2 regions of the Clostridium sp. Marseille-QA1073 genome follow, and region 2 is predicted to be linked to the other one. Evidence: riboswitches for the same ligand, from Rfam matches in the RefSeq annotation. Region 2 holds a riboswitch; the other holds the start of a gene.
What was found. A riboswitch is a leader RNA that binds a small molecule or an ion and turns the genes downstream of it on or off. The one in region 2 is predicted to bind cobalamin.

Region 1 (6,099 bases), on a different contig from region 2:
TGGCTAAAAGAGCATTGTCATATAACATCTTTTCAAAGTGAGGCACTAACCATCTTATATCTGTAGCATATCTAGCAAATCCAAATCCTACATGATCAAAAATACCCCCTTTATACATTCCCTCTAAAGTTTTATCTATAATTTTTAGAACTTCCTCATCACTATTTTTTTCATAATATCTTAATAAAAATAATATATAATGAGTAGTTGGAAATTTAGGTTCTTTTCCAAACCCACCAAATTCTGCTTCAAAATGTTCTTTCAATTCTTCTACGGCTTTATCTATAACCTCTGTACTTAAATTTCCTTCCTCTATATTACTAGAATGATTTCTCATATAATTCAATAGGTTTTCACTAGCTTGTAATATCTTTTTATTGTCTTCTCTCCATAATTGATTTATAGAATTTAAAATTTCAATAATTCCTTTTATACCAAATCTACTTTTTTTAGGAAAATATGTACCTGCAAAAAAAGGCTTTCTATCTGGAGTTGTTACTATATTAAGTGGCCATCCACCACTACCAGTATAAGCCTGACAAAAATTCATATATATGCTGTCTATATCCGGTCTCTCTTCCCTATCAACCTTTATAGCAACGTAATTATCATTCAATACCTTTGCTACTTCCTCATCCTCAAAAGCTTCTCCCTCCATAACATGGCACCAATGGCAGGTAGAATAACCTATGCTCAAAAAGATAGGTTTATTTTCCCTCTTAGCCTTTTCAAAAGCTTCTTCCCCCCATGAATACCAGTCTACAGGGTTATGTGCATGCTGTAATAGGTATGGTGATTTTTCATTTATCAATCTATTTGCCTTTCTTACTTGTGTTTCTTCTTTTTCAGATAATGTCATTATTACCCCTCCATTTTTTCATATTTTGTTTTAGTATTCCAACGTTTCAATCTGAGTATTCAGTAACATAAAAATGTCCTATTGTTAAAATTTCACTTACTTTAGACCTCTTATAGATAACACTAAATATAGATAAACTACCTTAGAAATTAATATATAGCAAATATAGCTATACCCTTGAGTATTTCAATTCACAATTCACAATGCACAATTAAGGTGGAAATTATTTTTAATCAAAATATTTTCTTTAATGGATTTTTTAGCTAGTAATACAATTGCTAGCGTTTTATTGTAGATGTGAACAGTGTTCGCCAGTTCTTTTTAATACGTCTCATAGTTTAATATTTATTCAATAATATATGGCGAACACTGTTCGCCGCTACGATTAATCAATTCTAAATTTCTCAGTTACCACTGAGAAATATCCACAATTATGAACTGTGAATTTTGAATTTAGTAGTTTTAGTAACAATAATAATAAGTGTTAATTATTTTCAGATATAGATTAAATTTAAGAGTGGTATATCTATAGTTATATCTTTATAGTCATTTTTACAATTGTAATTCCTCATATTTTCTTCTAAAAGCATTTAATTTTTTACTTCATTTTTTAAATTCTTCTTATTTAGCTATTTTCTATATTTAACATAATATAAAGAACTTGATTAACCCCCATACAATGTTATGCTTATATTTGACATCATATATAACCTTTGATAAACACATATCCTTTGCTCAACTCCAATGAAAATTTTATAGAATACTTTACCAAGGAATAATATACAAAATTTCTAATTCCAAACATAAAAATGAACCTTTTATTATGTCGCGACAATATATATATGAAAGCATATTTAGAAAGGAGAGTTTAATTATACTGAAAGGAGGATTTACGTGAACATTGCAGATTTAAATAATCTTATTGAGTTGCATGGTAAAGCCATCTATAGCTTTTGTTACAATCTTACGAAAAACCAGCCTGATACAGATGACCTATATCAAGAAACATTTCTGAAAGCGATGGAGTTGTGCCATAAAATTGATAAAGATAATAATCCTAAAGGATTTCTCATTTCCATTGCAATAGGGCTATGGAAAAACAATCGCCGTAAATATGCCCGGCGACAAAAAATAGCTCCAATAGAGAAACTTAGTGAAGATATAAACAATGGTTACGTATTCAAGGATACACTAACCCCTGAAAATATAGTTATATCCAATGAACTATGCATTATGATACGGACTGCAGCAGATAAGCTGGATAGTAAATTAAAAATCCCTTTGTATATGTACTATACTGCTGAAATGTCAAACGAAGAAATAGCATCAGCACTGAAGATTCCGCTTGGCACCGTAAAAAGCAGGCTTCATAAGGCTCGAAGAGTCTTAAAAAACAATTTAATGGAGGTTAGTAAATATGAAGAACTCTGAGAAATTAGATCAACTGTTGAAGCAAGCTCTTTCTCCAACAGTTGAACCCAGTGAAGATTTAAACCAAAAAATTATAAATCAATTAAAGGAGAGTAATATTATGAAACCAGTTTATAAAAAAAGGATATCCGTTGCACTAATCGCTACTGTACTTACCCTTGCAATGTCTATAACAGCATTTGCTGCCTTACATCTTCTCACTTCAAAACAAGTTGCTGAGCATCTTGGAGATCAAAAACTTGCTCATGCATTTGAAAGCAAAAATGCAATTAAAATAAATGAATCAATTGTTTCAGGTGGATATAATTTTAATTTGCTTGGAATCGTATCAGGTAAAGGTTTAAGCGACTTTGAAAATTATACAGAGGATATACGTCCAGATAGAACCTACGCCGTAGTGTCAATAGCAAAGCAAGATGGTAGTAAAATGCCTGACACCCGAGATGAAGAGTATGGTAAAGTTCCATTTTTTATCTCTTCTCTAATAAAAGGCCAAAAGCCATGGTTAGTTAACATAGCCTCTATGAATGGCGGATATAGCGAATTTGTAATTGATGGAGTTATGTATAGATTAATTGAATGTGACGATGTTGAAATGTTTGCCGACAGAGGACTTTATCTTTGTATAAGCACTAGCAGTTTCTATGATGTAAATGCTTTTAACTATAATGAAGAAACTGGTGAAATCACTCCTAATGCTGATTATAATGGTGCTAATGCTCTATTCAACTTACCTCTCGATGTAACAAAAGCTAATCATGAAAAAGCTGAAAAATATCTACAAGAATTATTAAAATAAATAGAAGTAAATTTTAAAACTAGTGAAAAAGTAATAGTCAATCGAGAAAAATTTGCAAATACTATTATACTAATCGTATCTATAAAATATGAAAATCAGGAATCCCTTCCTATTCAATTATCAAGAGATGCTAATGAATCAATTATTAATAGGATATTAAAATTGTATTAACTTGTAGTTAGCCACAGGTGATGATATTCATCGCCTGTAATTTTCTTTAATATATTCTTAAATCTAATATGCTACATCTCTAATTGTAAAACATTTATTATTAGCTATCACATTCATATCTCATCAGTGTATTTACCTCACTTTGTAAACATAACTTCTATTTTCTCAGTTAATCTATTAACTCTATAAATTAACATAAATCATTATTATATTAAAATCATAATTAAATTAAATAATATAAATTACTCACTTTTAATTATTTAATATTATTTAACAATTTTTTATGATAAAATGTCGAAAAATATTTGCTTAATGTAATTATTAATGCTAAAATGAGTGTGTAAAATCGAATAATTGTGAAGTAGGTTTAATAGATATTTAATATCTATTGATTAAAAGGGAAGATGGGTTAAAATCCCACGCGGTCTCGCCACTGTAATAGATGAGTTCCTGCAATTATGCCACTGGGAAACTGGGAAGGCTGTAGGAATGTTGATGCTTAAGCCAGAAGACCTGCCTATTTTAATGTACTGATAACTCTACGAGCGATGGGGTGGTATAAATGTTTAAAAAATATTTTTTGAATAAATAGCCCTTTAACTGTTGTTAAAGGGCTATTATTTATGAGGAAACAGTTTATTTTATAGGAGGGAAAGATGAAAATAGCTATTGGGGTATGTGAAAAGATTAATGGAATATGTACAACCATGGGATGTTTTAAAGCTTTAAATAATAGAGAAAAACACTTTAGTACATATAAAAACGAAAATTTAGAACTTATATCCTTCTTTACCTGCGATGCCTGTTCGAATAATTCTGATAAAAATTTAATGAATATTGCTGAAAAATTGAAACAAGCAGGAGTAGAAAAACTTCATTTTGGTGTTTGTGTTGTTAAATGTGAAAGTCAAAGAACTAAAGAAATAAAGACAATATTTGAAAAGCATCATATAGAAGTAGTAGAAGGTACTCATTAAAAATATTAATAAATGTACAAGGGAGAGAAAAATTAAATGAAAAAAATAATAAGTACAATTTTAGTGGGGCTCATGGTATTGGGAGCAACTGGATGTAGCAATAAAAATACAGAAACTACACCTAAGACAGAAAATAAGGTAGAAGATAGTAACAAACACTCATCACATTATCCTGTTACAATTACAACTTATAATTATGCTAAAGAACCTGTAAAAGTTACATTTGAAAAATCACCTGAAAAGGTTGTTGCAGTATATCAAAATTCAATAGAGACATTACTTGCATTAGGATTACAAGATAAAATTATTGCTACTGCTGGATTAGATCATGATGTTAAAGATGAATATAAAGATGCTTTTAGCAAAATAAAATATTATGATAAAGTACCTACTAAAGAAGAAGTTATTGGATTACAACCTGATTTCATATTGAGCTGGTATTCTCTATTTGGTGAGAAAAAACTTGGTGATGTAGGATTCTGGCATGAAAGAAATGTAAATACATATATGTCTCAAAACAGTGGTGTTATTAGTCCAAATACTTTACAAAATGAATATGATGATATTTTAAACATGGGTAAAATTTTTGATGTAGAAGATAAAGCTAATGAAATAGTTAATACAATGAAAAGCGAAATAGACAAGGCTAAAGATTTTGTTAGGGGAAAAGAATCTGTTAAAGCAGTAATTTTAGAAGTACAAAAAGATGGCGTATATAGAATTTATGGTGAAGATAGTATAGGTGGAGACATAGCAAAACAAGTCGGAGCAGATTTAGTTGCAAAATCTAATGGTAAAATAGGAAATGAAGATTTAGTAAAACTTAACCCCGATGTAATTTTTACTGTTTATTATGGAGAAGAAATTGATAGAGATTCTGCATTAAAATCTATTATTGACAATCCTGCACTTTCAAGCGTTTCTGCTATAAAATCAAAACGTGTTAATCCTATAATGTTAAGTGAAGTTTATTCTAGTGGTATCAGAACACTAGATGGTATAAAAACAATTTCAAAAGGATTATATCCTGAGTTATATGGAAATAAATAAAATGAAAAAAAATTATAAAAATAATACACAAAACGGATTACTTAATGGAACACCTGCTTATATAGGTGTTTCCATTATACTTGTAATTATATTAATTTTTTCTATTCTAATAACTGTAACTATGGGTTCTGTAGATATTTCCGTAAAAGATGTATATGAGATTATAATGTACAAACTATTTAGCATTGGAAATCCGGAGCTTTTATCAAGTGGCCCTGTATATGATATTGTTTGGTTTATAAGGCTTCCAAGAATTATTTTAGCAGTTGCTGTAGGTATAGGTCTTTCAATATCCGGAGTAATTATGCAAGCAATTGTAAAAAATCCTTTAGCAGATCCCTATATATTAGGAATTTCTTCTGGTGCATCTCTAGGAGCTACATTAGCTATTATGCTTGGGGTAGGTATCTTTTTTGGCAGTAATTATGTAGGTATATGCGCTTTTATAGGTGCTTTTGCAATATCAATACTGGTATTAACCCTTGCAAATGTAAATGGAAGAGCTAATTCAACAAAACTTCTTTTAGCTGGTATGGCATTAAGTACTGTGTGCTCAGCATTTTCAAGTTTTATTGTATATTTTTCTAATAATAAAGATGCTGCTCAAACTATAGCCTATTGGTTAATGGGAAGTCTTGCCGGTGCAAAATGGGAAAATATAATAATAATTTTTCCACTTGTAATATTGGCTACATTATTTTTTGTTACCCAATATAGAACACTTAATTTGATGTTACTTGGTGATGAAGTTTCTATAACTTTAGGTACAGATTTACATAAGTATCGCCAACTTTATCTAATCATCATATCTA
Region 2 (6,099 bases):
TGAAGAAAATTTTAAAGTTTATGCCTATTGCTTAATGGATACCCATACCCATTTTTTGATAGACATTAATGGTGGAGATCTAAGTAAAATGATGAAAAAATTTAACTTAAGATATGGAGGATATCTTAGAAAGTGTAAAAAGCATAAAGGACCGGTATTTAGAGATAGATATAAAAGCAAACCCATAAATAGTGATGCATACTTAATAGAAGTTTCTAAATATATACATAGAAATCCAGTAGATATAAAGGAATACAAAGAAAAACCAGAAGAGTACACATATTCAAGTCTATCATTGTATCTAGGATTAAAAAAAAATAGATTTAATATTTGTAATGAAGAATATATAATGAATTTCTTTGGTAAGAGAAAAAGAAGAGCGAGAGAGAACTACTATAAAACTATGTTTAATATAGAAAAAGAAAAACTTAAAGAAATAGAATTTGAAAATGATAGATCAGAATATAGAAGTGAAAAAGTTATTTTACTTAGAAATTGTTCGGAAAAGGAAATAAGTAATTTTGTTTGTGAGAAAACAGGAGTTGGACATATGGAGTTAAAATTGAAACATAGAAGAAAAAGTAGAAAGGCAAAGGCTATATATGTAGTATTTTTAACTCAGTTTAGTGGTAAAAGTCAAAAAGAAATATGCAAAACACTAGAGAACATAACACAATCTAATATATCTATGCTTTGCCAATATGGAGTAGAACTAATAATTAAAGATAAATTTTATCAGACTATGTTAGATGAATTAGTAGAAGTTAATCTTCAGAAAATAGCATGTAAATATAAAAAATTATTCTTATATACTACGTTATTATAATTGTGAGAAATAGGACAAGCTTAAAATACTATAATAGGATTTTGATAGTATTTAAGATAATAACAAGTCTAAATATATGTAATTAATTAAAATAAGCAAGAGTATTGAATTTTTATTTTTTATCTAAGGACGGTTCATAATTATATTCTAAATAGGATTAAAATATAAGAATAAAAATGAACCGTCCCTTATACTTAAAGGATTAATTTATTGGTAAGAATAGGTTAATAAAAATGAGGAAGAAAGCTTAAAAATATACGTATATAATTGTATTAATATATGATTTTAGAGGTGAGTTTAGTATGGAGAAGATTACAACTACAGAAAAATGGAATGCTGTAATAGACTGTAATAAGCAGTATGATGGATTATTTTATTATGCTGTTAAATCAACAGGTATTTTTTGTAGACCATCCTGTAAAGCTAAGACACCACTAAAAAAGAACATTTTGTTTTTCAATAGTGTAGATGAAGCTAGAAATGCAGGTTTTAGACCATGTAAAATATGTAGACCAGATATAAACGAACATATTTATGAACCTAATAAAATGTTACTTGAAAAGGCAAAAGATATGCTAGCGTTAAATTATAATAGTGAATTTAGTTTAAAGTTCATATCTCAAGAAATTGGTATAAGTGAAAGTTATTTTAGGAGATTATTTAAGCAATATTATAGTCTAACACCAAATGAATATATTTTTAAAATAAGAATTAATAAGTCTATGGAATTATTATTACAAACTAATTTAGACATTCTTGAAATAGCTTATGAAGTTGGATTTAAAAGTTTGTCCAATTTCTACAAATATTTTAAAGAACAAGTTGGACATACACCAAAGGAATATAGAAAAAGAAATAATATAAATGAGGTGAGTATAAGATAATGCCTTTATTTTTTTATAATACAGATATAGGAAGAATTGGAATAGAGGAAAAGAAGGGAGAGATATGTGGTGTATACTTTAAAGATAAAAGGTTACCACAAGAAGTAGATATTTATGAGACAGAAATATTAAAAGAAGCATCATATCAACTTAATAAATATCTTTCTGGAAAGCTTAAAACTTTTTCATTACCTTTAGCTTCTGTTGGAACAGAATTTATGCAAGAAGTATGGCAATTGATATGTGAAATCCCTTATGGAAAAACTTTTACTTATAAGGAATTAGCAGAAAAGGTTGGTAAGCCTAAAGCTGCACGTGCAGTTGGGCTTGCATGCAACCGTAATCCAATACCAATTTTTATCCCATGCCATCGTGTTGTAGGTAGTAATGGTAAGCTTAATGGATATATTGGAGGAATAGATATTAAAGAACGATTGTTATTATTGGAGGCAAAGTGATGAAAGGATTAATACAAATCTATAATTTACTATTAACGGCTTATGGAAAAAGAAGTTGGTGGCCTGCAAAGACAGCTTTTGAGATGATGGTTGGAGCAATACTTACACAAAATACATCATGGACTAATGTTGAGAAAGCAATAGCTAATTTAGGAGATAACTTATCACCAGAATTTATAGAAACCGTTTCAAATAAAGAACTTGGAGAAATTATACGACCTAGTGGATACTATAATCAAAAGGCGATTAGACTAAAGGCCCTTACTTCATGGTTTAAAAAATACTCATATGATATTAAAAATACAGAGGGTACAGATGGACAAGTCCTACGTGATGAATTATTAGAAATTAAAGGAGTTGGAAGGGAGACTGCTGACTCAATTTTAACTTATGCTTTAAATATTCCTTTTTTTATTGTAGATACTTATACTAAGCGTATATTATATAGAATTGGATATGATATACCTAAAAATTATGATGAGTTAAGAGTTAAAATTGAGGAGAGTATACCAAAGGATTTATACATATATAACGAGTTTCATGGTCTTATTGTAGAACATGCTAAATGTTACTGTAAAAAGTCACCTAATTGTGAAGGATGCCCACTTGAATCTATATGTGAAAAGAGAATTCCCAGTAGCTATATAAAGTAATCAATATTTTAAGGGACGGTTCATAATTATATTCTAAATTAAGCTTTTAATTTTAGGAATAAAAATGAACCGTCCCTTAGAGCTTTAAACATATTAGAAAATAAAAAATACATTTAAACCTTTAAAAATATTTTAAAATATATATTTATGTAGTTTTTTGTCTACTTGTGTTAACTGCTATATTATTGTATAATTGGAATAGCGTAACAAAATTGAATAATAAAGAAATAGGTTTAGTGCAGATAATTGCTTGCATTAATTAAAAGGGAAGTTGGGTGAAAATCCCACACGGTCCCGCCGCTGTAAGAGTGTAGTCTTTTCAAATAAACCACTGGGAAACTGGGAAGGTAGAAAAGATGATGATACTTGAGTCAGAAGACCTGCCTATTTTTTCACCGGAACTCTACGAGTGATAGAGGGTGTTTTAGATATTTCTTATTTTACACAAGTAATAGTGAAACCTCTTGATTTTTGAATTGAGAGGTTTTTTTATATGGAAATTTTTAAAAGATATTCTATAGGAGGAATTTAAATGAATAAAAATAAATCTTTTATGGAAAAGGTGGTATAGGAAAATCTACAATAGCATCAAATGTTGCAGCGACTTTTTCTAGTATTGGACTTAAAGTTCTTTTTATAGGCTGTGATCCTAAAAGCGATTCTAGTAGAAATTTAATAGGCAAAAAGATACCATCTGTTATTAAAAGTCTTCAGGAGAAAGGAAACAATATCGCGGAAGAAGATATTATAAAGATAGGCTTTAATGGGATTTCTTGTGTTGAAGCAGGTGGTCCTGAAGCTGGAGTTGGTTGTGCAGGGAGAGGCATAATAACTATGGTGGAAGAACTTGAACATCTTAATATCCTTCATAAGTCTTGGGATGTAATTATATATGATGTACTAGGTGATGTTGTTTGTGGTGGGTTTTCTGTTCCAATGAGAGAAAAATATGTAGACGCAATATATATAGTCTCTTCTTCAGACATAAAGAAATGTCTTAAAGAAGATTTTGCAATGAAGAATATATCTATCTTATCAACAATAAAGAAGGGGACAAATTCTGAGAATTTTTATATAAATAATAGATATTCCGAAGTGAAATTTTTTGAAGAAGAAAAGAAACTTTTAGAGGAAATAAGTAGTGGAGATATTATTATAGCTGATCCTATTTTTCAAAATTTTATTCCATATGAAAATAAAGTGAAGTTTATTCCACTACCTTATTTAGGGTTTAGTGGAAGAGAATTTTCTCATATTGATTATAAATACATTGGGGAAAAAGGGTTCAACTATTTTAAAAAATACTTAAAAAATTAATAGAGTTTAGGAGGAATTTTTATGAATAAAAAAACAAAAAGTTTAAAATTAATAGTTATGTCAGTACTGTTATCATCAATTTTTATTATAGGGGGATGTTCAAATAATAAAAATAATGAGCCTACTGAAAAGGAAAGCACTAAGCAAACAAAAAAAGAAAAAACAGATGGAACTAAGACTATTGTAGATACTACAGGTAAAGAAGTTAAAATGCCTTCGGAGGTTAAATCTATTGCAGCAGTACCAATTCCATGGGCTTCTATAATTTATGCAGTTGATGGCAATGGGGAAAGAATTAGTGGAATGCACCCTTCAGCGCAAAAATCTTATGAAAAATCTATTTTAAATGATATGGCTCCAGAGCTTAAAAATGCAAGCACTAATTTTGTAGATAATGATTTCACAATACATATGGAAGAAGCAAAAAAGCTTAATCCTGATGCTATGATAATATGGGATTACCAAGAAGCTGAAATTGAACAGCTAAAAAATATTGGGATACCTGGTATTACATTAAAATATGGAACTCTTAAAGATCTTCAAAATGGAATAAAAGTTATAGGGGATGTATTAGATAAACAAGATCAAGCATTAAAATTAATAGAATATCATAAGGAAACAGAAGAATATTTTGTTTCAGTAAAAGATAAATATGAACAAAGTAAAAAGCCAAGAGTATTGTACTTAAGAGATGAAGAACTTAAAGTTGCAGGAAGTAAATCCGCTAATAATGCCTTTATAGAAATGTCTGGAGGAAATAATGTATCTAAAGATACTCCAGGCCAATGGGTAAATGTAACCATGGAGCAAATAATTGAATGGAATCCAGAAATAATCTATTTAAGTAATTTTTCTGATTTCAAACCAGAAGATATTTTAGAAAATAAGATTGAAGGACAGGATTGGAGTAAAATTGATGCAGTAAAAAATAATAAGGTATATAAGACTCCAATGGGTATTTATAGATGGGATGCTCCTTGCGCTGAGACTCCAATTATGATTAAGTGGATGTCTACTGTTCAGCAGCCAGAAATATTTAATAAATTAGATATAAAAAAAGAATTAAAAGATTTCTATACAAAATTTTTAAATTATAATTTAAAAGAAGATCAAATAAATAGAATATTAAATATAAAGTAGTGGTAGTTGATAATGAATAAATTATATGAACAGAAAAGAAAAAACAAATTAAATGGTCTATAATGATAGTCATGCTTATGATTACATTTTTTGTATCATTATTTATGGGAAGATATATTGTTTCACCTAAAGTGGTATTAGAAATATTGCATAGCCATATTTTTAAAGTTAATTTAAATATGTATGAAGTTGAAAGATCAGTAGTTCTTCGGATAAGGCTCCCAAGAACTATACTTAGTCTACTCATTGGGGCGGGTTTAGCTATTTCTGGAACTACTTTTCAAGGTTTATTTAAAAATCCATTAGTTAGTCCGGACGTATTAGGAGTTAGTAGTGGAGCTGGTTTTGGCGTAGCTTTAGGAATATTAATATTTAATAATTCTACATTTACTTCATTAAGTGCATTTACTTTTGGTATAGTAAGTGTTGTTTTAATATTTTTGCTTGCGAAAAATAAAAATAAAGTTACTGTATTGTCACTTGTACTATCTGGAATTGTAGTATCATCTATCTTTTCATCATTAATATCTTTGGTAAAATATGTTGCAGATCCATATGATAAACTTCCAGCTATAACCTATTGGCTAATGGGAAGCTTTGCAAAGACCTCTTTTAAAGATATTAAATTAGTTATAGTTCCAATAATGGCAGGAATTATTATATTGTTGCTATTGAGATGGAGAATTAATATACTTTCCCTTAGAGATGAGGAGGCTAATTCTCTTGGTGTTAATCCAGTGAAAATAAGGTTAATTGCAATAATTTGTGCTACTATAATTACTGCATCATCTGTAACGGTAGTTGGAGTTATAGGATGGGTT

Region 1: it holds a riboswitch for cobalamin, as region 2 does, so the genes downstream of both, ACY1IQ_RS17965 (CGGC domain-containing protein) here and ACY1IQ_RS02175 (nucleotide-binding protein) in region 2, are expected to answer to the same signal.

What each region holds. Positions count from the first base shown of each region.
Region 1 is NZ_JBSVQM010000026.1:14,760-20,858, reverse strand. Features, by position in the region: gene ACY1IQ_RS17980 (thioredoxin domain-containing protein) at 1-859, opposite strand, end outside; gene ACY1IQ_RS17975 (RNA polymerase sigma factor) at 1,754-2,290, shown strand; gene ACY1IQ_RS17970 (hypothetical protein) at 2,277-3,089, shown strand; cobalamin riboswitch at 3,607-3,795, shown strand; gene ACY1IQ_RS17965 (CGGC domain-containing protein) at 3,917-4,237, shown strand; gene ACY1IQ_RS17960 (ABC transporter substrate-binding protein) at 4,274-5,287, shown strand; gene ACY1IQ_RS17955 (FecCD family ABC transporter permease) at 5,289-6,099, shown strand, end outside.
Region 2 is NZ_JBSVQM010000002.1:63,135-69,233, reverse strand. Features, by position in the region: gene ACY1IQ_RS02195 (transposase) at 1-826, shown strand, start outside; gene ACY1IQ_RS02190 (bifunctional transcriptional activator/DNA repair enzyme AdaA) at 1,129-1,710, shown strand; gene ACY1IQ_RS02185 (methylated-DNA--[protein]-cysteine S-methyltransferase) at 1,710-2,168, shown strand; gene ACY1IQ_RS02180 (endonuclease) at 2,168-2,821, shown strand; cobalamin riboswitch at 3,034-3,223, shown strand; gene ACY1IQ_RS02175 (nucleotide-binding protein) at 3,368-4,138, shown strand; gene ACY1IQ_RS02170 (ABC transporter substrate-binding protein) at 4,160-5,278, shown strand; gene ACY1IQ_RS02165 (FecCD family ABC transporter permease) at 5,341-6,099, shown strand, end outside.